3 regions of the Streptosporangium sp. NPDC003464 genome follow, and region 2 is predicted to be linked to each of the others. Evidence: riboswitches for the same ligand, from Rfam matches in the RefSeq annotation. Region 2 holds a riboswitch; each other region holds the start of a gene.
The links. Region 2 has a riboswitch for cobalamin ahead of ACWDS7_RS42035 (ABC transporter substrate-binding protein). Riboswitches for the same ligand answer to the same signal wherever they lie in the genome.
Positions count from the first base shown of each region.

Region 1: linked by a shared signal. The riboswitch ahead of ACWDS7_RS42640 (ribonucleoside-diphosphate reductase subunit alpha) and the one ahead of ACWDS7_RS42035 (ABC transporter substrate-binding protein) in region 2 are both predicted to bind cobalamin.
Region 3: linked by a shared signal. The riboswitch ahead of bluB (5,6-dimethylbenzimidazole synthase) and the one ahead of ACWDS7_RS42035 (ABC transporter substrate-binding protein) in region 2 are both predicted to bind cobalamin.

Region 1 covers NZ_JBSFPS010000327.1:328-9,167, forward strand. The annotation lists gene ACWDS7_RS42625 (hypothetical protein) at 1-504, opposite strand, end outside; gene ACWDS7_RS42630 (mechanosensitive ion channel family protein) at 1,368-2,423, opposite strand; gene ACWDS7_RS42635 (ribonucleotide-diphosphate reductase subunit beta) at 2,484-3,479, opposite strand; gene ACWDS7_RS42640 (ribonucleoside-diphosphate reductase subunit alpha) at 3,505-5,700, opposite strand; cobalamin riboswitch at 5,900-6,099, opposite strand; gene ACWDS7_RS42645 (Bug family tripartite tricarboxylate transporter substrate binding protein) at 6,098-7,135, opposite strand; gene glmS (glutamine--fructose-6-phosphate transaminase (isomerizing)) at 7,239-8,840, opposite strand, start outside.
Region 2 covers NZ_JBSFPS010000316.1:907-10,498, forward strand. The annotation lists gene ACWDS7_RS42025 (ABC transporter ATP-binding protein) at 1-267, opposite strand, end outside; gene ACWDS7_RS42030 (FecCD family ABC transporter permease) at 279-1,361, opposite strand; gene ACWDS7_RS42035 (ABC transporter substrate-binding protein) at 1,358-2,344, opposite strand; cobalamin riboswitch at 2,531-2,724, opposite strand; cobalamin riboswitch at 2,855-3,072, shown strand; gene ACWDS7_RS42040 (hypothetical protein) at 3,191-4,270, shown strand; gene ACWDS7_RS42045 (hypothetical protein) at 4,225-4,542, opposite strand; gene ACWDS7_RS42050 (hypothetical protein) at 4,904-5,587, opposite strand; gene ACWDS7_RS42055 (hypothetical protein) at 5,621-5,971, opposite strand; gene ACWDS7_RS42060 (VOC family protein) at 5,997-6,446, opposite strand; gene ACWDS7_RS42065 (FAD-dependent monooxygenase) at 6,458-7,702, opposite strand; gene ACWDS7_RS42070 (TetR/AcrR family transcriptional regulator C-terminal domain-containing protein) at 7,872-8,828, shown strand; partial or broken gene ACWDS7_RS42075 (IS5 family transposase) at 8,898-9,592, shown strand, end outside.
Region 3 covers NZ_JBSFPS010000034.1:18,858-29,937, forward strand. The annotation lists gene ACWDS7_RS10665 (AAA family ATPase) at 1-336, opposite strand, end outside; gene ACWDS7_RS10670 (TetR/AcrR family transcriptional regulator) at 557-1,249, opposite strand; gene ACWDS7_RS10675 (FAD-dependent oxidoreductase) at 1,303-2,487, shown strand; gene ACWDS7_RS10680 (NAD-dependent epimerase/dehydratase family protein) at 3,083-3,958, opposite strand; gene ACWDS7_RS10685 (MarR family winged helix-turn-helix transcriptional regulator) at 4,090-4,626, shown strand; gene bluB (5,6-dimethylbenzimidazole synthase) at 4,811-5,509, opposite strand; cobalamin riboswitch at 5,542-5,741, opposite strand; gene ACWDS7_RS10695 (DUF6886 family protein) at 6,075-6,623, opposite strand; gene ACWDS7_RS10700 (MarR family winged helix-turn-helix transcriptional regulator) at 6,837-7,280, opposite strand; gene ACWDS7_RS10705 (type 1 glutamine amidotransferase family protein) at 7,277-7,894, opposite strand; gene ACWDS7_RS10710 (alcohol dehydrogenase catalytic domain-containing protein) at 8,208-8,513, shown strand; gene ACWDS7_RS10715 (alpha/beta fold hydrolase) at 8,513-9,205, shown strand; gene ACWDS7_RS10720 (TetR/AcrR family transcriptional regulator) at 9,479-10,126, shown strand; gene ACWDS7_RS10725 (pentapeptide repeat-containing protein) at 10,217-11,080, opposite strand, start outside.

The DNA.
Region 1 (8,840 bases), on a different contig from region 2:
GTTGGGGGCCTGACGGCTGACCGCCCTGCCGCGCAGGTGCACCCGCCCGTCGCCGATCGTGGCCGTCAGGGACTTGAAGTAGCGGTTCCCGCCGAGCCTCCCGAGCAGGTGGGGGGCCGAGCGGCCGGAGGCCCCGTCGTAGACGAAGGCGGTCAGGGGATTGCTCGACGTCGGGCTCGGGCACGACGACACGACGACGGTCTCGCGCCGCCGGTCACGGGTGAGGTCGCCGACGGCAGCGACGCGGGCGCGCACGACGTACCAGGGGGCATCCGGCCCCGGCTCAGGACAGTTCAGCGCCGGCTCCACCACGGCCGCCCAGTCGACCCGGTCGAGCCGGCCGGCGGCCTGGCCGGTCTTCCCCGCGGTGGCGGTGGCCTGCGCCGGCGCGCTCTCCCCGGTGGCCGCGTCGGCGACGCCTGCGCCCGGGATCGTCGCCAGTGAGGCGGCGAGGGCGGCGGTGCTCACCCAGGCTCGGAGTCGGCGGGCCCTCAAGCTGCTCATGCGTCCAGTGCGTGAGTTCATGACTACTTCGACGCGCGGAACCTCGGAGATGTTGCGCACTGTCAGGTAAATACGACCGCTCCGGACGGCGTGCCGGCCGCGCCGTGTCATCACGTAGATCACGACCGCTCACCCGCGCGGGTGACGCCAGGCCTGTCGCGGCCCATCAGAATCGAGGGCCATGAACACCAAGAAGATCACTTGGTCTGCGGTGGTGCTCGCGCTGACCGCGGCCCTGACCGTCCTGGTCGGCCCATTGGGCTTGGCCGGTCCCGCGCAGGCGGCCCCGACCGCGTGCCCCTCACCAGCCCCGACACCCGTCCCCTCACCCACCCCGAGCGCGTGCCCAACCCCCACCCCTCAACCCACCGCGACCCCCACCGCGTGCCCTTCACCCGTTCCGACCCCCTCACCCACCCCGAGCGCGTGCCCGACCCCCACCCCTCGACCCACCGCGACCCCCACCCCCCAACCCACCGCGACCCCCGCGCCGGAGACGACCTTCGATCCCAGGCCGACCTCGGACCCGCAATCCCTCACCGCCCCGCGCTCCGCGGCCGCGCCTGCCGGCCCGATCGCGGAGCAGACCTCCGCCGAGGACAAGGAGTCCCGGCGGTACGGGTGAGATTTCCGACGGATACGCGGGTCGGAGCCCTCGAAGGGCCTTCGAACACCACCCGGACGGCGGGTCGCTGACCCGCGTATCCGCTGTTTCCCGCGGCGTTACCAGCGAGACCTCTCAGGCGACGGTCTTCCACTCCTGGCTGGGGATGTACGGCCACAGGCAGTCCCGGATGAGGCATTGCTCCCGTTGGCGGTGCCGGCCCCGGCGACGTCGAGGGGGCGGTCGAGCCGGACGGGCCTCAGTGCTCCCCCAGCCCGAGTCCGGACAGCGGCTCGCGCTGTTCCACCACCCGGAAGCGGGGCATCGACTCGGGGTATTTCTCCCGGACGAACTTCACCATGTGCTCGCGGATGTCGCACTTGAGGTCCCAGGCACTGGGCGAGTCGGCGGCGCTCATCAGGGCGCGCAGCTCCAGCAGCCCGCCGGGGAGGGTGTCGACGACCTGGAGGACCCAGTCCTTCTGGTCCCAGAGCGGGTGCTCGCGCAGGGCGCGGTAGAGCTCGGCGCGCAGCTCCTCCACCGGGACCGACCAGTCCAGGCGGAGGATCACCGCGCCGATCACCCGGCTGCCGTGCCGGGTCCAGTTCTCGAACGGATTGGTCGTGAAGTAGGAGACCGGCAGCACCAGCCTGCGCTCGTCCCACAGGCGCAGCACCACGTAGGTGAGGGTGAGCTCCTCGATCCGGCCCCACTCGTCCTCGACCACGACGACGTCGTCCAGCCGGAGCGCGTCGCTGAAGGCCAGTTGCAGCCCGGCGAGCAGGTTGCCCAGGGTGGACTGGGCCGCGACGCCGACGACCACACCGGCGATGCCGGCCGAGGCCAGCAGCCCGGCGCCGAGCGCGCGCACCTGCGGGAAGGTGAAGAGCATCGCGCCCATCGCCAGCACGACGACCACCGCCGTGGCCACCCGGCGGACCAGGGTGATCTGGGTGCGGATCCGGCGGGCCCGCCGGTTGCGCTCGCCCTGGACGACGACCAGGCGCTCCAGGACCACGTCGGTGACCGCGTAGGCGGCCTGGATGACCAGCCAGGTGACGCACCCGATCATGGCCAGGCTGAGCATCTGGTCGATCACTCCGCCGACCTGCCCCTCGGCCATGCTCGGCCGGTAGAGCGTGTTGGCGGTCACCACGACCGCCGTGGCGAACCCGGGCCAGGTGCAGCGGCGCACGAGCGGAGCGGCGAGAACCCACTTCTCCCCGATCAACCTCCATCTCAGTGCCCGCCGCACCATCTCCACACACGCGGCGGCGGCCAGCATGGAACCGAGCAGGATGATCCATCTGGACACTGACGGCGTCCCCCTTTGTCGTCCGTTACCAGACGGCGTGCCCGGGGATCCATCGTGTAATCAGAACGCCTCGTCGAAAGTCACATTCCCCTCAACGGCTACCTGATAGGCAGAGACACGCCGTTCGAAGAAGTTGGCCAACTCCTGCACGTCCTGCAACTCCATGAACGCGAACGGGTTGGCGGTGCCGTACCGGACGGGGAGCCGGAGCCGGACCAGGCGCTGGTCGGCCACGTACTCCAGGTACTGCCGCATCTGGCCCACGCTCATCCCGGACAGGCCGTCACCGCACAGATCGGCCGCGAAGGCGAGCTCGGCCTCCACCGCCTCCTCGATCATCTGGGTGACCTGCGCGCCGAGCTTGTCGTCGAACAGCTCCGGCTCCTCGGCCCGCACGGTGTCCACCACGCTGAAGGCGAACTCCATGTGCATGGACTCGTCGCGGAAGACCCAGTTCGTCCCGGTGGCCAGGCCGCCCAGCAGGCCCCTGGAGCGGAACCAGTAGACGTAGGCGAAGGCGCCGTAGAAGAACAGCCCCTCGATGCACGCGGCGAAGCAGATCAGGTTGAGCAGGAACGCCCGCCGGTCGTCCTGCGACTCCAGCCTGTCGAGCCCGCCGAGCGAGTCGATCCACCGGAAGCAGAACTCGGCCTTGTCCCGGATCGAGGGGATGTGCTCGACCGCGGCGAAGGCCTTGACCCGCTCGTCGTGGTCGGGCAGGTAGGTGTCCAGCAGGGTCAGGTAGAACTGGACGTGCACCGCCTCCTCGAAGAGCTGCCTGCTGAGATACAGGCGCGCCTCGGGCGCGTTGACGTGCTGGTAGAGGTTGAGCACCAGGTTGTTGGCCACGATCGAGTCACCGGTCGCGAAGAACGCGACGAGGCGGTTGATCAGGTGGCGCTCCTCCGGCGTCATCTTCGCCAGGTCCGCCAGGTCGGAGTTGAGGTCCACCTCCTCGACGGTCCAGGTGTTGCGGATCGCGGCCCGGTAGCGCTCGTAGAACTCCGGGTAGCGCATGGGCCTCAGGGTGAGGTCCATGCCAGGGTCGAGCAGCATCAGGGAGTGCCTTTCGGGGAGGTGGCTACTGGCAGGCGTCGCAGTACTCGGGGTTCTCCAGCGAGCACGCGACGGCCTCCGGGTCGGGCGCGGCCTGGGCCACGGTGGTCTGCGCGATCCGGGTCGCCGGCCGGGAGCGCAGGTAGTAGGTGGTCTTGAGGCCGGACTTCCACGCGTAGGCGTACATCGAGGAGAGCTTGCCGATGGTCGGCGTGGCCATGAACAGGTTCAGCGACTGTGACTGGTCGATGTACGGCGTGCGCGCCGCGGCCAGGTCGATCAGCGCCTTCTGCGGCAGCTCCCAGGCGGTCCGGTAGAGCGCCTTGAGGTCGTCGGGCATGCCGGGGACGTCCTGGACGGAGCCGTCGGCCCGCTTGATCGCGTCCCGGATCTGCGGGGTCCACCGGCCCCGGGCCTGCAGGTCACGGACCAGATAGCGGTTGACCTGGAGGAACTCTCCCGACAGGGTCTCGCGCTTGAAGACGTTGGAGACCTGGGGCTCGATGCACTCGTAGCAGCCCGCGATGGAGGCGATGGTGGCCGTGGGCGCGATCGCGATCATCAACGAGTTGCGGAGGCCGGTCTCGGCGATCCGCTCCCTGAGGCGCGTCCACTCCGGCGAGCCGCCGGCCCCGTAGTGGTCGGGGTGGAGCACGCCGCCGGCGGCCCTGGTCTCGTCGTAGGAGGGGTGGCGCCCCCGCTCGACGGCCAGGTCCGCGGAGGTGCCGTAGGCGGCCAGCGCGATCTCTTCGGAGATGCGGGTGGACAGCTCCAGCGCCTGCGGGGAGTCGAACGGCAGCCGCAGCGTGAAGAACACATCCGCCAGGCCCATCACGCCCAGGCCGATCGGCCGCCACTTCCGGTTGGCCGCCTCGGCCTCCGGGGTCGGGTAGAAGCCCAGGTCGATGGTCCGGTCCAGGAACCGCACGGCGGTGCGGACGGTCCGGCGCAGCCGCGGCCAGTCGACGTCCTGACCGGCCAGGTGGGCGGCGAGGTTGATCGAGCCCAGGTTGCAGACGGCCGTCTCGGCGTCGTTGGTGACCTCCAGGATCTCGGTGCAGAGGTTCGACAGGTGGATGACGTTCTCCGGGCGGGCCGTCTGGTTGGAGGTCCGGTTGGCGGCGTCCTTGAAGGTCATCCAGCCGTTGCCGGTCTGGGCCAGGGTGCGCATCATCCGGCCGTACAGGGACCGGGCCGGGATCTGCTTGACGGAGCGGCCCTCGGCCTCGGCGGCCCGGTAGGCCTCGTCGAAGGCGGCGCCGTACAGGTCGGTGAGGTGCGGGACCTCCTTGGGGTCGAACAGCGACCACATGCCGTCGGCCTCGACCCGGCGCATGAACTCGTCGGGGATCCAGTTGGCCAGGTTCAGGTTGTGCGTGCGGCGGGCCTCCTCGCCGGTGTTGTCACGCAGTTCGAGGAACTCCTCGATGTCGGCGTGCCAGGTCTCCAGGTAGACGCAGGCCGCGCCCTTGCGGCGGCCGCCCTGGTTGACCGCGGCGACGCTGGAGTCCAGCGTGCGCAGCCACGGCACGATGCCGTTGGAGTGGCCGTTGGTGCCCCGGATCAGCGAACCCCGCGAGCGGACCCGGGTCCAGGAGATGCCGATCCCGCCGGCGTACTTCGACAGCCGCGCGACCTGCCCGTAGCGCTCGTAGATCGCCTCCAGCTCGTCACGGGGCGAGTCGAGCAGGAAGCAGGACGACAGCTGGGGCCTGCGCGAGCCGGAGTTGAACAGGGTGGGCGAGCTCGGCAGGTAGGACAGGGTGGACATGAGCGCGTAGAGCTCGCCGGCCTCCTCCACCGTCTCCGACAGGCCACAGGCCACCCGGAGGAAGAAGTGCTGCGGGCGCTCCAGGACCTTGCGGGTCTGCGGGTGGCGCAGCAGGTAGCGGTCGTAGACCGTGCGCAGCCCGAAGTACTCGAACCGGCCGTCGGCCGCCCCGTCCACCAGCGCGTCCAGCGCCGCGGCGTTGGCGGCCACGAAGGCGGCCAGCCCGTCCTGGATCAGCCCGGCCGCGTGGGTCGCGGCGACGGACTCGGAGAAGGTCCGGACGCCGTGCCCGGCGGCCTCCTCGGCGATCAGCTCCGCCAGCAGCCCGGCGGCGATCTTGGAGTTCTCCGGGTCGGCGATCACCCGGGCGGCGGCCTCCTCGATGGCCAGCCGGCGGTCGACCGGGCCGTTGCCGGTCTCCTTGGCGACGTCGACCAAGGTCTGTGTCACGTGCTACCCCTCGCGCGCTCGAATTCCCCGTACGGCTCTCGCCGGAAGGGCGCACGCGTCAGAGAACGGCCCCGGGCACGCCGGACCGCCTCATCACGCGGGCCCTCCCTCGAGGCCCTGAACGATCTCCGTGGTCGGGTCCGCCTCACCCGGCACGCTCCGGGCCGCTCCACGCGTCCCTCGGTGCCCGGCTCGGCTCCCTCTCCACACGTCGCCGGCAGGTCTTCGGACTCACGGGCGTCTGGCGCATGCCTACCGGCCGTCGCTTCCCAGGCAGGTGCGCCCAGTGCTCCATGACGGCTTTCGTTCCCGTTCACCGCTGCGGGGCAGTCCCGGAATCTCACCGGGTTCCCTCTTGCCTCACCCCCAGAGGGGCGAACCAGCAACGAGCAGGATCCTACATGTAGTGCTGCCGGACGCAACTACCCCAACAGCTTGTGCCGATGGTGCTCAGCAGTCCGAGCTCGTCGAGCACCTCCCGGGTCCGGCGCGTCTCCGTGACGAGCCACTGGCGGAAGTCGTCCCCGCTCAGATAGACCCGGTTCCAGCCGTTGGCCGCACAGATCGCCCGCCAGCGGGACGAGGCGTCGACGCGGTCGCACAGGGCGACGGCCACGTCCCTGTCGTCGGAACTCATGCCGCGGGGGCCGAGCACGCCGCACCAGTCGGTGTACTCCAGCCGGACGTCCAGCTCCATCAGCGTCGGGGCGTCGATCCCGTCGATCCGCTCGGCGGAGGAGACCACCAGCGGCCGCAGCCGGCCCTCGGCGATCTCGGGCACGAAGGAGCGGGCGGAGCCCAGCAGCGCGGCCACCCTGCCGTCGTGGAGGGCGTGCACACCCTCGGCCCCGCTGGAGTAGCCGGCGTAGTCCAGCAGCCGGGTGTCCACCCCCAGGCACTTGCCGATCATGCCGTAGAGCACGTGGTCGGAGCCGCCCTCCATCCGGCCGCCCACCGTCAGCCCGGCCGGGTCGCGGCGGAGCACCGCGGCGAGGTTCTCGAAGGTGCGCAGGCGGGAGTTCTCCGGGACGACCAGGGCCGCCCAGTCGCCGACCAGGCGGGCCAGGGGGGTGGTGGACTCCACCACGGAGGCGGTGTTGGCGATCTCCGCGCCGGCCACCATCGGCATCCCGGTGAGCAGCAGCCTGCCCGCGTACGTGAACGGGTCGTGGGCGGCGGCGAACGCCCCCAGCGCGGCGGCGCCCAGGCTGCCCGGGTAGTTGCCCACCTCGACCTTCCGCGCCAGCCCGTCGCCGGTCAGCACCGCGGCCAGCGCGCGGGCGGCCCGGTCCCAGCCCTGCCCGCGGGCGGCGGGCGCGATGACGGTCAGCCGTCCCGCCAGCGGCACGCGGGGGTCCGCCGCCCCGCCGCAGCCACCGCAGCCGCCGGCGACCATGACCCCCAGGGCGAGCGCGAAGAACCGCCTACGGTACATAAGCGCCCCTTCCCCCAGACCCCCCAATACTTCAGGTTACAGACACGTCACTTTGTGTCACACATTGGGGGGTCTTACTGCCATCAGGCAGCTCAGGGGGGCTCTACTCCACTGTGACGCTCTTGGCCAGGTTGCGAGGCTTGTCCACATCCCGCTCCAGCGCCACGGCCGCGTGGTAGGCCAGGAGCTGGAGCGGGATCGACAGCAGGATCGGGTCCAGCTCCGTCTCGTTCCTGGGCACCACGACGCAGTCGTCGGCCAGCTTGGGGTCGGCCGTACGGTGACCGACCATGAGCACCCGGCCGCCGCGCGCGCGGATCTCGCCGAGCGTGGTGAGGTTCTTGTCCAGCAGCTCGTCGTCGGGGACGATCGCCACGGTCGGCATCTCCGGGCCGATCAGGGCCAGCGGCCCGTGCTTGAGCTCGCTGGCCGGGTAGGCCTCGGCGTGCACGTAGGAGATCTCCTTGAGCTTCTGCGCGCCCTCGCGGGCCACCGGGTAGCCCCGGACCCGGCCGACGAACATCATGCTCGGCGAGTCGGCGTACTTGCGCGCCAGCTCCTTGATCTGCGGCTCCAGCGCGAGGATCTCCTTGATCTGGCCGGGCAGCCGGCGCAGGCCCTCGCAGATGCGGCGGCCGTCGGCCGGGGACAGGTCGCGCACCCGGCCCAGGTGAAGCGCCAGCAGCGCGAAGGCCACCGCGGTCGAGGTGAACGCCTTGGTGCTGGCCACCGAGACCTCGGGACCGGCGTGCAGGTAGACGCCGCCGTCGCACTCGCGGGCGATGGCGCTGCCGACGGTGTTGACGATGCCGAGCACCCGGCCGCCCTTGCGCTTGAGCTCCTGGACGGCGGCGAGGGTGTCGTAGGTCTCCCCCGACTGGCTGATCGCCACGTACAGGGTGTCGGGCTCCACGACCGGGCTGCGGTAGCGGAACTCGCTGGCCGGCTCGGCGTCGGCCGGGATCCGGGCCAGCTCCTCGATGAGCTGGGCGCCGATCTGGCCCGAGTAGTAGGCGGAGCCACAGCCGATGATCTTCACCCGGCGGAACGACCGGGTCTCGCGCGCGTCCATGTTGAGGCCGCCCAGGTGGGCGATGTGGAAGCGGTCGTCCAGCCGTCCGCGCAGCGTCCGGGCCACGGTGTCGGGCTGCTCGGAGATCTCCTTGAGCAGGTAGTGCTCGTAGCCGCCGGTGTCGTAGTGCCCGGCCTCCCAGTCGACGGTCAGCGGCTCCTTGGCCGTCTCGCGCGCGTCGCTGGCGAAGGTGTGGAAGCCGTCGGCCTTCAGCACCGCCAGCTCCCCGTCCTCCAGGTGGACCACCTGGCGGGTGTAGCGGACCAGCGCGGCCACGTCGGAGGCGGCGAACATCTCCTTCTCGCCGATGCCCAGCACGATCGGGCTGCCGTTGCGGGCCACCACCACCTCGCCGGGCCGCTGGGCGTCGATCACCGCGATGCCGTAGGTGCCGACGATCCGCTTGAGCGCCAGCCGGACCGCCTCCTCCAGCGAGTCGGTCTCCCCGACGGTCCGGGCGATCAGGTGCGCCAGCACCTCGGTGTCGGTCTCGGACAGGAAGACCACACCGTCGGCCTCCAGCTTGGCGCGCAGCTCGTCGGCGTTCTCGATGATGCCGTTGTGCACCACCGCGATGCGCTCGTCGGTGGACAGGTGGGGGTGGGCGTTGACGTCGCTGGGCGCGCCGTGGGT
Region 2 (9,592 bases):
CTCCTGCAGCACCGCCGCCAGCCTGCGGGCCAGCCACCTGCCCGGCATCCGCCACACGTCGTGCCCGTCGAGGAGCACCTGACCGGAGGTGGGGCGCTGCGCCCGGTACAGGGTGCGCAGCAGGGTCGACTTCCCGGCGCCGTTAGGACCGGCCAGGCCGAGCACCTCACCGGAGGGCACCTCCAGCGTCACATCGCGCACGAGGTCCTTGCCGTCGATGCGCACCGAAACCTGCCGTACGGCCAGCGCGGCCGCCCGCTCCGTCATCGCCTCTTCCGTCACGACCGCCTCCGCATCAGCCACAGGAAGAACGGCCCGCCCACCAGCGCCGTGATGATCCCCACGGGGATCTCCTCGGGGGCGATCAGCGTCCGCGCGACCAGGTCGGCCACGATGAGGAACGCCGCCCCGAGCAGCGCCGTGGCCGGCAGCGCCCGCCGGTGGTCGGCCCCGACGAACAGCCGTACGACGTGAGGCATGATCAGCCCGACGAACCCGATGGCGCCGCTGACCGCGACGATGGCGCCGATCATCACGGCCACCAGCACGAACAGCGCCGCCCTGAACCGGTGCACGTCCAGCCCCAGGGAGGCAGCCGCCTCCTCCCCGGCCAGCAGCAGGTTCAGCGGGCGGGAGACGCCCAGCAGGACGACGGTGCCCACCAGCACGGCCGCCGCGGGCACCCACACCATCGTCCACGTCGTCCCCGCCAGGCCACCCAGCATCCAGCGCACAGCCGACTGCGTCTTGTGCGGGTCACTGGAGGTCACCAGCAGGAAGCTGGCGACCGCCGACAGCACCTCGGCCATCGCCACCCCGGCCAGCACCAGGCGCACCGTGGTCATCCGCCCGCCCGACCGGGCCAGGAAGTAGACCGCGACCAGCGCCGCCAGCGCCCCCGCGAACGCGGCGACCGGCAGCGAGAACGCCCCGAAGAAGGTCAGACCGAACACCACCACGGCCACCGCGCCGACGCTGGCCCCCGAGGAGACGCCCAGCAGCATCGGATCGGCCAGCGGGTTGCGCACCAGCGCCTGCAACGCCATCCCGCAGACCGACAACCCCGCGCCGATGACCCCGCACAGCAGCACACGCGGCAGCCGTACGTCCATGACGATGGTCTCCCGGACCGGAGCCCAGACCGGCTCGGCCAGCGCGGGATGGAGCCGGTGCAACAAGATGCCCCACACCTGCCCGGCGGGCAGGCTGATCGACCCGGCCGCGATCCCCGCCGTGGCCGCCCCGCCCAGCAACAGCGCGCACAACAGCAGCACCAGCGGGTACGGCAGGCCAGGGCGCCGCGCGAGAGGTGCGGTGGCTCGGGCGTCGGCGGTCCGGGAGACCTTGGTCAGCTCGCTCACTTGAACCGGCCGGCATGGATCTGCCGGGCCAGCGACTCCACCGCCGACGGCGCCCGGACCCCGAGCACGACCGACGACAGCGGCAGCACCGCGAACCGCTGCTCCTTGATCGCCGGCACGTCCGCGAGCGCCGGGTTCGACAGCAGGAACCTCTTCTTGTCGGCCACCGACTGGTCGCCGTAGTCGTAGATGACGATCCAGTCGGGCGCCCGCTCGGCGACCTGCTCGAACGACACGTCACCCCACGCCTTGTCCACGTCGGCGAACAGGTTCCGCGCGCCCGCCAGCGTGATGACGTCGTTGCCGACGCCCTTGCCGCCGGCGGTGAACGCGGTCTTGTCACCGCTGTCGTAGACGAACAGCTTGACCGGGCTCACCCCGGCGAGCTTCTCCTTGACCTGTGCCAGTGGCGCGCGCAGGCGGGTGATGAGGGAATCGGCCCGATCGCGCACACCGAAGATCGCGGCGACGTTGTGGATCTCCTGGTCCATCAGGTCCAGGGTCACCGGGCCGGTCGGGCAGTCCTCGATGTTGAGGTAGGTGTCGATCCCGGCCTTGCCCAGCGCGTCGCGGCTGCGGCCCTCCTTCTCGTCGAAGGTGCTGGAGAAGCCGCCGTAGACGAAGTCGGGCTCGGCAGCCAGCAGCGCCTCGTGAGAGGGGTACCCCTTGGCGAGCACCTTGATCCCGTTGTAGGCGGCCTGGTACTCGGGAAGGATCTTGTCATCGAGGTAGCCGGTGCCGATCATCGCCTGCTGCAGCCCCAGCGCCAGCATCACCTCGGTGGCGTGCTGGTTGAGCGAGACCGCCCGCCGCGGCGGGCGCTCGTACGTCGTCTTGACGCCGCAGTTGTCGATGGTGACCGGGAACCCCGCGACCGGTGCGGTGGACGCCGCGGCGGAGGCCTTGACCTCAGCGGGCGCGCCGCCGCAGCCGGCGAGGAGTACGGCGGAGAGCAGCAGGGACAAAGGGCGTCTGCCCGTCATGGATGGTTCCTCTCACGGAATCTGCACCATGGGGCGGTCCTGTCGGAAGGCGGCGGAAACCGGCCCGGGAGACGTCTCCGGGCACGCGTCGGCGCACCGGCCACGCGGCACCGCCGCGCGGCGCGCTGTTCATCGGCCCATCGGGCACGCCGACCCGCTCCTCTCCGGGGAGATCCGCCCCAGTTCTGTCGAGGAGGCGACCGCGTGAGTCTCCTGGCTCTCGGGTCGAGGCTCGTCCCCGCCTTCCCACCCCGGAGTGGGGCAGTGGCCGTATGGGGATCCGCTCGCCGATCACAGTGGCGGTACCGCGCCGGATTCACACCGGCTTCCTCGACCGCGCTCGCCTTTCCGTCATCATTACACGAAGCCATCAATTCACTGAATACCGGTGATGTGGTGAATCCCATTCGGAGCACCGCACGGTTCTTCTCAGCCGGTCAGCGCGACGGAGGCGCCCGTTCGACCGGCCTACCCTTACGACGGCGGTGTCCGCTCAGCGCACCGGCTGGCTAGAATCCCGCTGTGGATGGTTCGTCCGTGCCCGACCGGGTGCGGACGTCGTAAGAGGGAATCCGGTGGGAATCCGGGACTGCCCCGCAGCGGTGAGTGGGAACGACCGCCGTCATACGCACTGGGCCTGTGGCCTGGGAAGCGACGGTCAGTAGGTCACGCCTTGTTCAGGTGTGGTGCCCGCGAGTCCGAAGACCTGCCTTCCGCCCGTGCACCGACCGGTGCGCGGTGGTTCGCGGCCTCGTGGGAGGGCCTGGGACGCGCCCGCAGGACCTGCCTGCTGTGCGCTTCTTCCTCCTGCCCGGCCGCATCCTGGCAATAGCGAGGGAAGCTGCCATGACAACGACGACCCTCGGGTATCCGCGCATCGGCGCGCACCGAGAGCTCAAATTCGTCACCGAGGAGTACTGGGCCGGGCGCGTCGGCGAAGAGGAACTGCAGTCCACGGCCTCGACGCTGCGGCGGGCGGTGTGGACCGAGCTGCGGGACTCCGGCCTGGGGACGATCCCGTCGAACACCTTCTCCTTCTACGATCACGTGCTGGACACCAGCGTCATGGTCGACGCGGTCCCCGACCGGTACCGGGCGCTGTCCGGCCTGGAGCGGTATTTCGCGATGGCGCGCGGCACCGCAGACATCCCGGCGCTGGAGATGACCAAGTGGTTCGACACCAACTACCACTACATCGTCCCCGAGCTGTCCCTGGACGCCCGGTTCCGGCTCGCCGACGGCGCGCAGGCGAAGCCCGTGGCCGAGTACCTCGAGGCCAAGACCCTGGGGGTCGAGACCCGGCCGGTGCTGGTCGGCCCGCTGACCTACCTTCTGCTGGCCAAGGCCGCGCCGGGCTCGCCTGAGGGGTTCGTGCCGCTGGATCTGCTGGGCGCCCTGGTGGAGGTCTATGCCGAGCTGCTGGAGCGGCTCGCTGGAGCCGGCGCGCAGTGGGTGCAGCTGGACGAGCCGGCACTGGCCGGGGATCTCGGCGCGCGGGAGGTCGAAGCACTCGAGCGGGCCTACCGCCGCCTGGGCGGGCTGTCCAGCCGCCCGAAGATCCTGCTGGCCACCTACTTCGGCACCGTCGCGGCCGAGGCGTTGAAGGTGGTCGCCTCCACCGCGGTCGAGGCGATCGGGCTGGACTTCGTCACTCGCCCGGACACCCTGGAGGTGGCGGCCTCAGCGCGGAGGTCGCGGGTCTCCTACCGGGCCGCAGCCACCTCCGCCGTGGCTTCGGTCAGCCGCACCTCCAGGGCCGTGCTGTGCGTGCGTTCCTGCGCCAGCCGCTCCCCGGCGGCGACGGCCTCGGCCAGTGCGCGAGTCAGCTCGCCCTCGCGCGCCGCTAGGCGCTCGCCCTGCTCAGCAGCCGCTTGGCGCAGTCAGTCCGCCTCCGCGCGTAGCGTGTCGCGCTCGGCGCGGGCCTGATCTGCGTCCTTTTCCGTCGCGACGCGTGCCTCGGCGTGCTCGCGAACCTCGCGCAGCGCCTGACGTTCGGTGGCGGCCGCGGCGGCGCGCTGATCGGTAGCCTCGGTCCGCTCGTCGGCCCGCTCGGCGCTGCGCTCCAGCAGCCCGTCGCGCAGCTCGGTCAGCAACCGCAGCTGCGCGGCGCCGACGGCGATCCGTTCGCGCAGGGCCGGGGTGTGCTGAGCATCCAATTCGCGTAATCGGGCCTGCTGTGCGACCACGGCGGCTTCCACCTCTAGTCCTCCCGCCGCCGGCCTCTGGGTGTGAGCTGCACCAGGCCGTGGCGCACCAGCACCCGGTGCACCGTCGCCCGGGACGGCACCTGTCTGGAAGCAGCGAAGATGACAGTAGGACCTGCGTTTGACCTGGGCACTGTCAGTTAGATGGATATCGAAATACCCGCGTCTATGGCATCGAAGTTGACAGTATGGAGCCGAAGATCAACTGCCTTGCCCGTGCCCTCCGACAGGAGCGCGTACTTGCGGCCGGCGGACTTGGCGGTCGCGGGTTCGGCCGCGTGCGCCTGGGGGGTGTGGGAGAGGAAAAAGGTCAGGAGTAAGGCAAGGAGCACCGAGATAGAGCGGGCTTTCGTCCTCATCTACCATCCAGCGGTCGTGGTGGCGCCGACCCGGCGATCTTACGCCGGGGCCGCGGTCGCCGGATATGCCGTCCGAGGGCCGACAGCAGAACGACCTCCAGGCAGATGGTGATCAGCCCGATGACGGCACTGGTGGCTGAGGCGGGCATCATGAACGCCGTGTGGGAGGCGAGGATGCCTCCGATCAGCCAGAGGCGATGGCTGTCGGCCCAGTCGCCCGACCGCCGCCGGCGCAGGACCAGCCAGCCGAACGGGATCGCGGTCATCGCCCCGGCGAACAGTCGAAGTGGCGGCGACATCATGTCGCCGAACAGCAGGTCCGGTCCGAGACCGAGCGGCAGCAGCGTGGTCAGGAAGGCCATCGTCAGATACCCCGCGACGATGCCGACCACGACGGGCCGTGGGGCCCGCCGGTCGCTTCGGACCCCGTCCGGCGACCGGCGCCGGGGCAGCACGCGCAGGGCCGGCCAGGCCAGCAGCGCGATCATCAGCAGGTAGGCGACGGTCCATCCCCACGGGGTCTGATTGCCGGGGTCCTCGGTGGCCGAGATGACGACTCTCAGCCCGAGCACACCGGCTACGGCCAATGCGCCGGTGACGATGAACCCGCCGGTGCGCAGATAGCTCTGATCGCGCAGGCGCGGGAAGAGCAGGTTGGTGATCGCGACGGGCAGGAGCACGCTGAGCGCGACGTGGACGCCGCTCTGTGACTCCTAATAGGTCCAGTTGATGCCGAGGGCGCGCAGGCCCCAGTCGGCGGCGCCGTACATGTGCGGGCTGGTCAGGGCCTGCAGACCGGGTCCGTCCTCGGCTACCTGATAGGCCAGGCCGAGCACCACCAGGCTGGTCCATCCGCCGCCGGCCCGCGCGACCGCCTCGCGGACGAGCAGGACGCCGGCGCCGTACATCACCAGCAACAGCGGCAGGAGCAGCCAGGTGAACGGGACGGCGACCGCTGAGAACGTCGGCTGCGCGCAGAACGTCGTCAGCAGCGCCAAGGTCCACGCGGCACGCAGGCGGTCGCGGCCGGGCCGGGAGCGGCCCGGCCGGATGTCCGTGCGCATCGCTTGCTCTGCCCGTACGCGCTGATCACCGGTCATGGGCGTCGGCCAGTCCCTGAATGTCGATCTTGGTCATGGCGTGCAGGGCGGTGAGGACGCGTTCGGCGGCCTCCGGTTCGGCGCCTTGGAGGAGCTCCCGCAGGGCCGTGGGCATGACCTGCCAGGTCACCCCGAAACGATCGACCAGGGAGCCACCCGGCCCCTCTTCGCCGCCATCGGTGAGGCCCGCCCAGAGGGTGTCCACCTCCTCCTGGCCGTCGCACTCCACGTACATCGACAAGGCCCTGGTGAAGGGATACCGGGACCCACCGTTGTGAGCGATGTAACGCTGACCGGCCATTTGGAAGACGACGGTCATGACGCGACCGTCCGCGGTGCGCTCGATGTCGATGATCCCGGAATCGGCGAACAGTGCAGTGTAGGAGGTGGCCGCGGCTTCGGCTTGGCCGTCGAACCACAGGAAGGTGCTGACGCGCATGGTGCTCTCCTTCAGTGCTTGATGGACCGGTGGGGTGCCGGATCGGCGTAGTCGTCGAGCGCGACGGTGTCGGCCACCGACTCCAGACCTCGGCTGACCAGGCGTTTGGGCAGGTAGCGCACGAGTCGTACGGACTGGTTCCGCAGCCACATCTGTGCCCGCGTGTCCGGCATCAGGCCACCGTCGCCGGCGGTCCGGGCGAAGTGCTGGGCCCGGTCGACGAACTCGCGCATGCCCCTCTCGTACGCGGCATAGGCCACCCGCTGGTCGCCCCTGGCCTTGAACAGTTCACCGGCGAGCACGTAGGCGCCGACCAGGGCGAGGCTGGTGCCGATCCCGGACATGGGAGAGGCGCAGAAGGCGGAGTCCCCCACCAGCACGGTCCGGCGGGTCGACCAGGTGCCGACCTGCACCTGCTCGACCCGGTCGAAGTAGAAGTCGGACGCGTCCCAGATCTGCGGCAGGAAAGCGGGGACCTCCCATCCCGCGTGCTCGAAGGTGCGCGCGACGACTTGCTTCTGCGCGGCGACGTCTCGCCGGTCGAACTCGAGCCCGGGGGCACGGAAGAAGAACCCCGCGAGGGCCCTGCCCGGCTCGGTCAGCGGACGCAGGCCCGCTGTTCTGCCGGCACGGCCGTCACCACCGGGCATGGTGTACATGAGTTGCCAGCCGTCCAGATCCACCTCGGACGTGACGGAGAAGAGCGCGATGAAGGAGCCGAGGTCGCGGACGTAACGGTCCTCGGGGCCGAACGTCAGCCGGCGCACGCTGGAATGGACGCCGTCCGCGCCGACGAGCAGATCGAACCGCCTGGAGACCCCCTTCTCGAATGCCACTGTGATGCCGTCCTCGTCCTGCAGCACGTCGGTGATCGCGTCGTCGAAGACGTACTCGACGTCGTCGCGGATCGCCTCGTGGAGGATCCGGGCCAGGTCGGTGCGCAGGAGCGCCCACTCGGCGACCGGCCCGCCGGACGGCCCGAACACGTCGGTGCCCAGGCTCGCCACCCGCTTGCCGCTTTCGTCGATGAAGGCCATGCCGCGGGCTCCGATGCGAGCGTGGCGGATCTGCGGAACGAGGCCCATGCGTTCGATCACCTGCCGCGCGGTGCCCCGGATGTCGACGGCGTGACCGCCCGTGCGAGGCGCCGGCGCACGCTCCACCACCGTCGGCCGGAATCCGTACCGGCGTAGCCAGTACGCCAGAGCCGCCCCGGCGATGCCGCCCCCTGACACGAGGATGTCCCTGTTCTTCATTCGTCCTTCCCCCACGTTCGTGACTACGGCGTATCTTCGCCTTGTGCGTACACCGTATGGGCACGGTAAGGGCGTGGAAGCACGTTCGAGAGCAAAAGTGAACTAGTGCAAGCGACAAAGTGAACTAGTACGCTATACCTGCCATGTCCCCGTCGGACCGGAGGATCACGTGCCATCGACGCAGCGCCCGGAGCCGCCCTACCGGGCGATCGTCGCGGAGATCCGCTCCTGGATCGACGGCGGCGATCTCCGCCCCGGCGACCGAGTGCCGTCCATCCGGGCCATCGCGCAGCGGTGGGGCGTCGCGATCGCGACCGCGACCAAGGTGACGGCCGCTCTGCGCGAGGAGGGCCTCGTTGAGACGAAGGGCGGTTCGGGCACAGTGGTCAGCTCCCAGGCCGGCCGTCGGCCCGCTCGCCCGCAGCACCGCGACACCACGGCCGCGCGACAGGCCGAATCGGCCGACCAGGAGATGCTCCGGACGCGCATCCTCCGCGCCGCCGTTGACCTCGCTGACACCGAGGGGCTGCACGCGCTGTCGATGCGCCGGCTCGCGGCCAAGCTGGAGCTCGGGCCGATGTCCCTGTACCGGCATGTCACCGGGAAGGAGGAACTGCTGGTCCAGATGGCCGACATCGTGTTCGGCGACCTCGATCTGCCCGAGCGCGGACCGCAGGGGTGGCGCGCCAAGCTCGAACTAGTCGCCCGTCAGCAATGGCGGCTCTGTCGGCGGCACGTGTGGCTGCCCCATGTCGTCTCGTTCACCCGGCCCGTTCTGGCCCCCAACATGATGGCCCACACCGAGTGGACCCTGCGGGCGCTCGAGGAGCTCCATCTCCCCATGGACGTCCGGTTCCAGGAGACGCTCACCCTGCACGCGCTCGTCGTCACCGTCGGGCTGTCCAAGGCAGCCGAGGCCGAGGCCGAGCGGAACACGGGCATGACCTTGCAGCGCTGGTCGGAAGCCGAGCGCTCGCGCCGGCAGGAGCTCCTCGCCGACGGAAGATTCCCCCTCCTGGCGACGATCTCGGGCGATGCGGCGCCCGATCTGGACGTCTTGTTCGAGTACGGCCTGGCCCGCCATCTGGACGGATTCGCGGCCCTGGTCGGCGACCAGGGCTCCTAGGGCCTGTACGGGGTTGAGATCAGCGGGATTCGCCTGCGCGGTGGTCTGCGGTCCTGGTAGGCCATCGTCATGGCGCGTGGAGATCTCACTGACGAGGAATGGTCCTTGATCGATCCTCATCTGCCCTTGGGTGAGCGAGGCCCGATCCCGGACCTGCGACAGCAGTTCAACGCGGTGATGTGGCGGTTTCGTACCGGCAGTCCGTGGCGGGATCTGCCTGAGGAGTACGGCCCCTGGTCCATCGTCTACGACCGGTTTCGGTCGTGGGCCACGGCCGGGATCTTCGAGCAGCTGATGCAGGCGGTGATCGCCGAGGCCGCGGCCCGGGGGCAGGCCGACCTTGAGCTGGTCAGCGTGGACTCCACCACGGCCCGCGCCCACCACCACGCCGCCGGAATGATCTTGGACGGCGAGGTGGTCAAGGCACTGGAAGAGGCCGCCGAACAGGAAAAGGGGCTGCGTCAAAGGGGCAAAACCCCCAGGACGGCGAACCCGGCGAAGACCGGGACGGGGACGGACGCCGGCGGTTACGACTGCGGCGCCGAATACGGCTGAAGGTGGCCGGGCTGGGCCGCTCTCGGGGCGGGCCGACCAGCAAGGTCCGCCTGTCGACCGACCGGCGATGCCGTCCGCTGTCCTTCGTCCTGACCCCGGGCCAAGCCGGCGACAGCCCACAGTTTCGCGCCGTCCTGGCCCGGATCAAGGTCCGCCTGCCCGTCGGTCCTCCGCGCACCCGCCCGGCCGCGGTGGCCGCCGACAAGGCC
Region 3 (11,080 bases), on a different contig from region 2:
GACCACGTCCAGCGTTCCCGGGTCGCCGACCTCGCGCAGCAGCCCCCGGAACAGCTCCTCACGTCCGGCGCCCGCGCGGCACAGCTCCAGCAACGGGCCGCCCAGCCGCTCGGCCAGGTCGAACAGCGGCCCCAGCGGGCGTGGAGTGAACAGCCCGTCACAGGCTCCCCACGACCACCGCGCCGCCGGCAGGTCCTGCTGGAACCGCTCGACCAGCGCCGACTTGCCGACGCCCGCCTCGCCCGCGACCAGGACCAGCCGCCCCTCACCACGCTCGGCCTCGGCCGCGTACTCGGCCAGCGACGCCAACGACGACTCCCGCTCCAGCAAGCGCATTCCCGTAGTATCCGTCAGCGCGGCGCGGCTGGTAAGGGATCTCCCGGTCCCCGTCAGGCCGGGGGCTGGTCGCCCGGCCCGGGTTCAGGCGGCAGCCGCCGCCACCAGCTTGCGTCACTCGGATCGGGGTCGGAGCTCGCCTTTGAACCGGTCGAGCAGGTGGGTCCGCAGCCCGGCGGCGTCATGCGGTGCCACGGATGTCACCCGGACATCCTGGGAGTCACGCCGGCGGCCGGGCGAGTTTGGCGGCCACGGCGTCGAGGACCCAGTCCAGGCCGGTCGCGAAGGATGTCTCAGCATCCACCTCCGTGCCGTCGTGCACGAACTTGGCCAGCGCGGGGAAGCGGCCCGTGGCCAGCATCCTCGTCACATGCGGGCCGGAGGCGAGCTGCCAGTCACGCTCGGACAGGCCCGTGGCGCGTTCGGCCCGCAGGTTCGCGATCTCGCGCCTGATCGCGCCGGTGAAGTAGGCGCTGACGGTCTCCACGGCGCGCATGACGGTCTCGAGGTCGGCGAGGCCGTCGAAGGCGGCCAGCGTGGCCTCAGTCACGGCGAGGGCGTTCGGGCCCAAGGCCGGACGGCCGCCGAGCAGGTCGGCCAGCCATTCGTGACGGAGGGTGGCCTGCCTGGTGCGGTGGGCGCGGACGCGCAGCACCTCCCGCCAGTCACCGGGCTGCTCCTCGGGGAGGATCTCGGCGTGGACCTCGTCCACCATGAGGTCGAACAGCTCCTCCTTGGTGGAGATGTATCCGTACAGTCGCATCGGGCCGGCCTCCAGCCGGGCGGCGACCTTGCGCAACGACACCGCCTCCAGCCCGCCCTCGTCGGCCAGCGCGATGGCGGCGGCAACGATTCGCTCCCGGTCGAGCGGCGCGGGGCGAGTCGGCGGCTCCGGCCGATCCCACACAGTCATGGTTACATCGTACTGTTGCGATACGCCGTAATAGGGCAATACAGTGTATCGATATGAGACATCGTATCGCCGTGATTGGGGGCGGCCCCGCCGGCCTCACCTTCGCCCGCGTCCTGCACCGCCACGATCACCCCGTCACCGTCCTCGAACGCGACCCCGCCCCCGACTCCCGTCCTCCGGGCGGCACGCTGGACCTGCACGAAGGGATGGGCCAGCTCGCGCTGGGCAAGGCGGGGCTGCTGGCGGAGTTCCAGGCGCTGTCCCGGCCCGAGGGGCAGGCCATGCGCATCCTGGACGCGGACGGGACCGTCCTCCGCGACTGGCAACCCCGTCCGGGTGACCGGGCCAATCCCGAGATCGACCGCGGGCAGCTCCGTGACCTGCTGCTCGGCCCCCTGGACGTTCAGTGGGGGCGGGGCGTGACGGAGGTGGTGCCGGAGACCCGGGACGGCGTGCTGGTCCGTTTCGCGGACGGGCGAGAGGAGACGTTCGACCTCGTGGTCGGCGCGGACGGCGCCTGGTCCCGGGTCCGCCCGGCGGTCTCGTCCGCGACGCCGCACTACACCGGCGTCACCTTGGTCGAGACGTCCCTGGACGACGTCGACACCCGCCACCCCGACCTCGCCCGGCTGATCGGCGACGGTTCCATGGCTGTGTACGGCGTGAACCGCGGCCTCGTCGCCCAGCGCAACAGCGGCGGCCACGTCAAGGTGTACGCCCAGTTCCGCGCGCCGCTGGAGCGGCACACGGACCTGGACCGGCATATGGGCCTGAACCGGCGCGCGGGCCTGGACGCGGGCCTGGAGGCGAGCCTGGACCTGGCCGACGTCGAGGCCGTGCGATCAAGCCTGCTGGCTCTGTTCGACGGCTGGGCCGCTCCCGTCCTCGACCTCCTCCGCCACGGCACCGCTTTCGTCCGCCGCCCCCTCTACGCCCTGCCCGTGTCCCACACCTGGGCCCACGTCCCCGGGGTGACGCTACTGGGCGACGCCGCCCACCTGATGCCCCCATTGGGGGTGGGCGCGAACCTCGCGATGCTGGAAGGCGCCGAACTCGCCGAGTCCGTCGCCGCCGCCCCCGGGCCTGGCGATCTGGACGAGGCCGTCCGCGTCTTCGAGGAACAGATGTGGGCACGGGCCGGCGGGTGGGCGAAGATCACGATGGCCGGTCTGGAACGCCTCGTGAGCCCGGACCCCACCGAAGCCCTCGCCTTCTTCGACGAAATCCAGCCATCCTGACTGTCAAACGCGAGAGCACCGGCACCAGCAGCTCGCCACGGCTTCACGGGGCAGCACGGCACCGCCGCGGTTCCTTCCGGCAGATACCGGGCTCAGTCGAGACAGCCGAGATGCGGGCGATACCGGCCATGAGCGGATCTTGAAGGCGCCGGCCTGGGCAGACGGCAGCTCGCACATAGGGTTGAGCACCGCCCCGACTTCCGAGATTCCGCATCCCGGGGCATCGGAGAGGCTCCAGCCCGCTTCCGGGACTACGAACATGATCGGCTCGTGGCCGCTTCTGGCCGTATCTCGGCCGGACTTGTCGATCGCCCCAACCCCCTACGGGGCCGGCCCCGACGGGCGACCGTCACGGCCCCGCCACGACCCCCGGAAGACGGGACGCGGCCGGGGCCGGGGGTCGGGCTCGACGTCATGAGCAAGCGGCAGGTGGAGTTGATGGGCGGCCCGGGCCGGGATCGCCGGCTACGGCCGCCGGTCCGGGGGCGTGTGCACGCTGACCTGTCGCACGTCGGTGGTGCCGAAAACCTGGATGCTCCTGCCTTCTTCCCAGGTCAAGTGTTGTCGTGGTGCTGATCCCGGGGGTGCCGTCGTCCTACCGGTAGGAGCCCTCGGCGAGGTCGGCGATCGCGCCGTCGCGCTGGGGACGCCAGCCGAGCTTGTCGCGTGCGGCGTCGCCGCTGACGCTCTGGTCGAGGGCGAGGGCGTCGGCGAACAGGGCGCCGAGCGCCTCACGCGCCTGGTCAAGCGGCCAGCCCTGCGGTTCAGCCTGGACACCGGCGGCGCGTCCGGCCGCGGAGGCGAGGTCGCGGACGGCGACCGCGGTCTCGGCCACACCGTGCCAGAGCGACCCGGCGGGTGCCCGCTCCACCGCGGCGACGAACAGGTCGGCGAGGTCGTCGACGTGCACCATGGGCCAGCGCGCCGCCTCTTCCCCGACGAACCTCGGCGCCGCGTGTTCGCGGGCCAGGTTCACCAGGAGAGCGGGAATGCCGCCACCCCGGCCGTGCACGATGCCCGGGCGGATCACCAGGGCGCGCACACCGCTCTCGGCGGTGTCGAGCACCTGACGCTCGATCGTCGGCCGGTATCCCACGATCGGGATGGGATTGGCAGGGGTGTTCTCGTCAACGGGGCCGGGTCCGGTGGCTCCCAGCACCCAGACACCGCTGGTGTAGACGAAAGCCCGCCCGGTACCGCGCAGCGGATCCGTCAGCGCGGCGATCGCGGCGGCGTCAGTCTCGGCGTCTCCGGTGGGCGTCGCCATGTTGATCACAGCGTCTATGTCGGGGGTCACCGCCTGGGTGAGCGAACGCGGATCGGTCAGGTCGCCGACACGCTTTTCACGCCCGTTCTCCGGGCGGTCGTCGGTGGCGCGGGTCAGTTCGACGATCTGGTGTCCGGCCTCGTCCAGATGGTCCGCGACCGCCGAGCCGAGGTAACCGCCGGCACCGATAAGCAAGATCTTCATCAAAGTCTCCCCTCGAAAATTTCGATGTCGAAAACTTAAATCACGGTGTTCGCAAGTGTCAAATCCTTCGATGTCTAAGTGTTAGCCTCTGTGCAAAGCCACGCTCAGGACAGCTCAGGACAGGACTCACGATGACGACCGACGGACTCCACGACGGAGTGGACGTGATCATCAGCCAGTGGCAGACGGCGCGCCCCGATCTGGACTGCTCACCGATGGAGATCATCGGTCGCCTGTCCCGGGTCTCCCGCCTCCTCGAACGCGCCATCAGGGACCACTTGTCCGCGTACGACATCGAGCCCTGGGAGTTCGATGTGCTGGCCACCCTGCTGCGCTCCGGGCCGCCCCACGTCCTCAACGCCGGCGAACTCAGCACGGCGGCGATGGTCAGCTCGGCCGCCCTGACCAACCGCATCGACCGGCTCGAGAAAAAGGGCCTGGTCGACCGCGCCGTCGATCCGGCCCACCGGCGCCGCGTCCTGATCTCCCTCACCGATCAAGGGCTGAGCCTGGTCAACAGGCTCGTCGAGCATCACGTCGCCAACGAGCGGCGGCTCCTGGAGGGCCTGAGCTCCGCCGACCGCGACCAGATCACCGTGCTCCTGCGCCGCCTGCTCGTCTCCCTCGGCGACACGGGGCCGGACACCTCCGCCACCGGCGCATGCTGAGAACGCGTCGCGTCACCGTCTCGCAGCTGGTCGCCGAGGTGGGCGAGCCATCTGAACCGTGATCACACCGGCGTGACGCGACGCGTTTCCGGGCGGCCGGATCGCCGGTCATCCGCGAAAAGTCCTGAGAGGAACCCGCGAAGTCCCGAGAAGGCGGGGAAGGCCGTCGTCAATGGAGGAGCGTTCAGCTCATTCCCGTTCGATCGGGAGGCGTGGAGGAGCGTCCGGCTCGATCGGGATGAGGGCGGCCGTGGAGACCGGAACTCCAGCGGTCGTGGTGGACGGCGGCCCACAGGGGGCGCCGATCCCGCCAGCCGTTCCGCTCGAGGTCGGGGACGGTCTCCAGGTGGGTCACCGGCCCCACGCACAGCCACGCGACGGGGCGGATCGGCGCGGGGATGGCGAGAAGGTCGTTCAGGAACGGCTCGCGGTAGAACGACACCCAGCCGACACCGAGATTCTCGGCGGTGGCGGCCAGCCAGAGATTCTGGATGGCCAGGCACACCGAGTACAGGCCCGCGTCGGCGATGGCGTGGCGGCCGAGAACGGCGGGGCCGCCCCGATCCGGGTCATAGGTGACCACGATCGACAGTGTGGACTCCAGCACTCCTTCGATCTTGATCCGGGCGAACCGCCGTACGGCGGAGGCGTCAAGGGTCGCGGCGAAGACCGCGCGTTCATGCTGGACGTGTCCGTGGAACGCGGCGCGGACGGCGGGGTCGCGCACGACGATGAAGTCCCAGGGCTGGGAGAGGCCGACGCTGGGCGCGGCGTGGGCCGCCGACAGGATCCGGTGCAGGGCCTCGTCGGGGACGGGTTCACCGGTGAACTGCGCGCGCACGTCACGGCGGCGGTGGATGACGTCGTAAAGCTGGCTGTCCATGGGCAGGCTCCCGCTGCGTTCGTGCCCCTTTGCGGGGCTATGAGCGCAAGGCCGGTCTTCGGACTCCCGGATCGACGCCTGACCACCCGCCTTCCCAGCCCTCGCGGGCCAGTGGCTGCGCATGCGCGCGTGGGCGGCGGCTCCCCGGTCACCGCGGCGGGCCCGTGCCGGAATCACACCGGCTTCCCGATTCTCCTCACCGACGCGAGGCACCTTGCAACAGTTCGCCGCTCAGTACGCTAGCGGATTCCCGACCTCACCGCGCCGCTCACCCGGCGACGGCCAGGGATCATGCGATAAGGACCGTCCCCCCGGGCATTCCAGCGAAAGGGGAGACCACCGTACGGGGTGAGAGCCCCGCAGAACCTCCGTGTCCGCCGGCGTGCGGAAGAACGCCAGGAAAGCACCGGTGAGCACGACGATCACGAAGCAGGAGATGAGCAGCTCGTCCACCGACCTCTTACCGGACCACAAGTTTCCGATTCAATAGGCGTCGGAGCGCAACAGGTCAGCTAGCCGGAGTGTCAGTGGGGGAGCGACCACCGGGACGTGGGGGTCGGGGGCGTCAGCCTGTTCTGGCCGGCCTGGGGCGGGCATTGCGCAGGCGGATGCCGCTCCAGCCCAGAGAGCTGGTGGTCACCGCATCCCAGAACGCCCAGAGGTTGTCCAGCACTCTGAGCTGGATCCCGGCCTCCTCGTGCAGCTGGGGCAGACTGCCGACCGGTTCGGGCGGGCCGAGCGGTTCGACGGGCTCGGTGGCGACCATCGCGTTCGGCACCGGCTCACCGATCGGGACGAACTTCTCCGCGGGCAGGCGGTAGCCGTACAGGCGCACGGTCAAGAACGCCTCCAGCCAGCCGTACTCGATCGCATGGATGCGCCGCCCGCAGCCGGCACCGATGATCCGTTCCCGGTCGGCGTCCGTCGTGTCCGGCACGGTCCAGGCCATGGCGCGCGGGCACTGGCGGGGAAACCAGTAGTCGGGACAGCGATCGGCCGACACAGCCCACACATATGCCTCCGGCTCTTGTGCGGTGGTTGCCACGTGGGGGACAAACCGGGTGATCTCCGGGTCCTCGGAGAAGTGCAGAACTTGACCTGGTCTGGGCCGCATGACCCGTGTCTACCATCGTGGCCCAAGGGCGAATCCCTTCCCGGAAGGTCGGTGTGGCAGGGAGGGTGGAGCGCTGGTCGGCGGGGCGGCCGTCGCGCAGGTGGTCGGTGGGGACGCGCCAGGCGGTGAGGCGGACCTGGCGTCCGCCTTCGGCGGGGCCGTGGACGACGTACTCGCCGATCGGTTGGGGGACGGCGTGGGGCGATGTGACGCTCACTGACGAGTGACCTGGTCGAGGGCGGCGGAGAGCTGTTTGAGCGCCTCGATGACCTGCTTCAGCCCGTCGAGGCCGAGCTCGTCCACCACCCGGTCCGCCAGTGCTTCCAGGTCGGGGTCGATCCGCTCTATCGCGGCCATGCCCTTCGCGGTGGGCCGCAGCAGCTTGGCCCTGCGATGGGCGGGGTTGGGCTCGTACTCGGCCAGGCCCTGGTCCACCAGCAGATCGGCGGTCCGCTGCACGCCCTGCCTGGTCAGCCCGCGGAGCCGGGCGATCTCGGCCACGGACATGGGCTTGTCGGGGACCGCGCTCAGTACCTGCCACCAGGCGACGGTCATCCCCGCCGGCTTGGCGAGCGTGTCGCCGGCGCCGAGGAACTGCCCGTTGAGGCGGTAGACGGTGAGCGCGGCCTCCGACAGCAGATCTCCTGTCTTGCTCATATGTCCGATGGTGCCATCAGCGCTTCGAAGGCCGAGGCGTCGTTGTGTGCGAACAGCCGGTGCCAGGCGTCTAGCACCTGGGGGGTGTACAGGTCCAGCTTGGCGAAAATCTCGCGGGCGAAGTCGACCGGTGCGGTGGGGGTGCCCGTGATGAGGTCTCCGTCGGTCACGGCGGGCGCTTCGACGTAGCGCTCCGCGCCGCCGTAGCCCTGCTGCGCCTGCAGGTACGGCAGCGCGGCGCTGGTGTGGCCCCGAGTGTCGAAGATCCCTTCGCGAGCCAGCCCGGCCGTCGCGCCGCAGATGGCCGCGACCGGCACGCCCGCTTCCAGTAGGTCGTGGGCCTTGCGGGCGAAGGGGGAGAGTTCGTCGCCTTCGTCCCAGAGTGCGGCGCCGGGCAGGATGAGCATCGCCGCGTCCTTGATGGAGTCGAGCGAGACGTCGGGGGTGACGCGCAGGCCGCCCATGGTGGTGATCGGGTCGGTCGTGAGACCGACGGTGACGAGCTCGTAGCGGCCGGGTTCCCTGTGGTGGTGGCCGTTTCTGATGTGGGCGGTGGCGTGTCCGGTCTCCCAGTCCGCCATGGTCTCGTATACCGCGTGGTAGATCTTGTTCATGACAGCATCTTGTCATAATGACAATATGCTGTCAATGAGCCGCGAGAAGACGGATCCGGCCGAGGTGTGGGGGAGGGCGGCCATGGATCGATCTTTGAGCCGCTGAGCCGGGAAAACTGCACGACCTCACCGGAGGGCCGTACGGCTGGGGGTGTCGTCGCCGAGAGAGGCCGTCGTCGCGGATCGTCGTCTCTCGCTGGATCCGATGGATTCTCGCGACCCAGGCGCTCTCGGGTCGCCCTCTCCGCATTTACATACATGATGCATGTATGTATTGTCGTCGGCGTCACCATCACCTGAAGAAGGGGCGGTCATGCGGGCGATACAGCAGTCGGCGTGGGGAGAGGCCGAGACCATGGCGTTGGTCGAGGTGGAGGAGCCTGCGCCGGTGTTCGGCGAGGTGCTGGTCAGGGTCATGGCGGCCGCGGTCAATCCGGTGGACGTCTTCACGCGCCGGGGGCAGGCGTACAACCGGGTGCTCGACCTGCCGTTCATCAACGGCTGGGACGTCCAGACCGCCGCGTTCCTGCGCACCTTTCCCGATTACGGGGTGGAGCTCGAATATCTCGTCGCGGCGCGGCTCGCGGTCTGGCGCAAGCAGGCGAAGGCGGTGGCGTGATGACCACGTACGTGCTGGTTCATGGGGCCTGGCACGGCGGCTGGTGCTGGCGGCACGTGTCCGCGCGGTTGCGAGAGGCCGGCCATGAGGTCCACACTCCGACGCTGACCGGTCTCGGCGAGCGGGCCCACCTGGCCGGCCCCGAGATCGGCCTGCGGACGCACGTGGACGACCTGCTGGGCCTGCTGAGGTATGAGGATCTGCGGGATGTCGTGCTCGTCGGGCACAGTTACGCCGGCTTGGTCGTGCGCGAGGCCGCCGACCGTGTGCCGGAACGCGTCTCCCAGATCGTCATGGTCGACGCCTGGGCGGGCCGGGACGGGGAGTCGCTGGACGATCTGGCTCCCGCGTTCTTCCTCGACTGGATCGAGTCGGTCACCGTGGACGGCATGATCCCGCCCTCCCCGGCGGCCGCCGTCGGCGTGACGGAACCGGATCAGGTGGCATGGCTGGAGCCCCGGCTGACGGCCCACCCCCGGCGAACGTTCTCCGAGCCGGCCCGGCTGTCCGGGGCCGTCGACGCGATCGCGTGCCGAGCGGTGCTCTGCACACCCGGCGGCCCCATGCCGTTCGCGCGGCTGGCGGACGAGAACGGCTGGGCGGCGACCGTCCTGGACGTCGGCCACGACGCCATGGTCACCGCACCGCAGGTGCTGGCGGACATCCTGCTGCAGCACGCGTACACGTCCTGAGCCGGGCGCAGGCCATGCGGTCCGCCACCGAAGTGAGGATCGGCCACCTGCTGCCGGCCCGGCTCACGCTCGGCACCGCGACACTGCCGCCTCCGCTCCGGCATCCGATCTTGTCGCGCGTCGACCCGCCGCCTTGGACCGGCTCGCCGATGGGCGCCTGATCGCGGGCCAGGTCCCGTCGCTGCCTCACGTGCAGGGCCCGTGACGGCTGGGAAACACGTCCGCCGCGCATGTCCTTCTATCCTTGGGCGTAGAACAGGAGGAGATACGCGGGTGGCAGGGAACACGAGTGTGCGCCGGAGCCAGCACGAGCGCACCAAGGCGACCATGGGCGCGCTGGTGGCGGCGGCGCGCGAGCTGTTCATCGCCGATGGTTTCTCCGCCACCGCGGTGGACGCGATCTGTGCCAGGGCCGGCGTGACACGTGGCGCTTTCTACCATCACTTCAGTAACAAGGAGCACATCTTCCGCGAGGTCTACGCCGCCGACCAGAAGGACCTCGCATTGATCGTCCGGCAGGCGTTCCAGGCCCAGCCGGATCCGTGGGACGGGATGTCGGCGGGCTGCCGGCGCCTGCTGGAGGCATCCCTCGAACCCGCCGTACGCCAGATCACGCTGGTCGAGGCGCCGGGCGCGCTCGGCTGGTCTGCCATGCGAGACATCCAGGCCGGATGCAAGGAGCAGATGCGGCGCGGGCTGGCCATCGCGATCGAGGCCGGGTGCATCCCCGATCGGCCGTTGGACCCCGCCACCTCGCTGCTGTACGGGGGGATCTGCGAGAGCGCCCTGGACATCGCACGGGCCTCGGATCAGCGGGCCGCGTTGGAGGACTCGCTGGCCGAACTCGACCTGGTGCTCGCCGGCGTCGCTCACCGTTCTGCTCCAGGCTGCGCGCACAACGAGCAGCGGGGTGCCGTCTGACCGCGCGGTCCTCCAGCTCCAGCTCCGTGAGCCGCCGTCCCTCCTCGGTCAGCCGTTCCGCCCTACGACCGCCTCGGTGGACTCGCGCATTCACTCAGCCGGCCTGTCCCTGACTGCGAATTCGTCGTAGGTCCGGGGACGGACGGGTGGGAGTGGTCGCGGCCGGGCTGGTCCGATCAAGGAGGGTTCGAAACCGTCAGGCCAGACGGTGCTCTCGTCGAAAACCACCCGTTTCAGGGAGGCGCCGGTCAGCACGGCTCCGCTCAGAGTGGCTCCGCGGAGATCGCTGTAATCGAGGCGGGCGCCACGCAGGTTGGCGTTACGCAGGTCAGCTTTGCTCAGATCGGTGGCGCGCAGGTCGATGCCCTCGGCGATGATGCCGGTCAGGACGGCGTCACGTAAATCGGCCTGGTAGAGGACCGCGTCGGGGAGGACCGCCCCGGCCAGCCGTACTCCAGTCAGATCTGCACGGGTCAGATCGGCTCCGACGAGGGAGGATTCGGTGAGATCGCTGAAATGGAGATCCACATCCTGGAGCCGGGCGGAGGCGAGGTTGGCCTTGGGCAGGACCACCCGGTCCAGACCAAGCACCTGGCCTCTCACTGATTGGCGGCGGCCGAGAACGGTGAGTGCCGCGTGGAGGTCCGGAGCTCGGAGGGAGAGGTTGACCGAATCGTCGGGGGTCGCGGCCGTGTGCTGGGCGTCCTGGGCGTTTCTGTGAGGGTGGCGGGTGCGGGTGCCGATGAATGCGGTGAGGATCTCGCCGATGGTGCGGCGGTCAGCTGCGGAGGAGTGGGCGATGCGTTCCAGGGCGTAGATGCCGCCGAGTCGGACGTCCACGCTGGAATCGCCCAGGTGGGCGATCGCGGCGGCGAACGATTCGGTGGCCTGGCCGTGGCGGCTGAGCTGGAGCTGGCGCCAGGTGAGGTAGGCGCCCATCAGAAGCACCAGGCC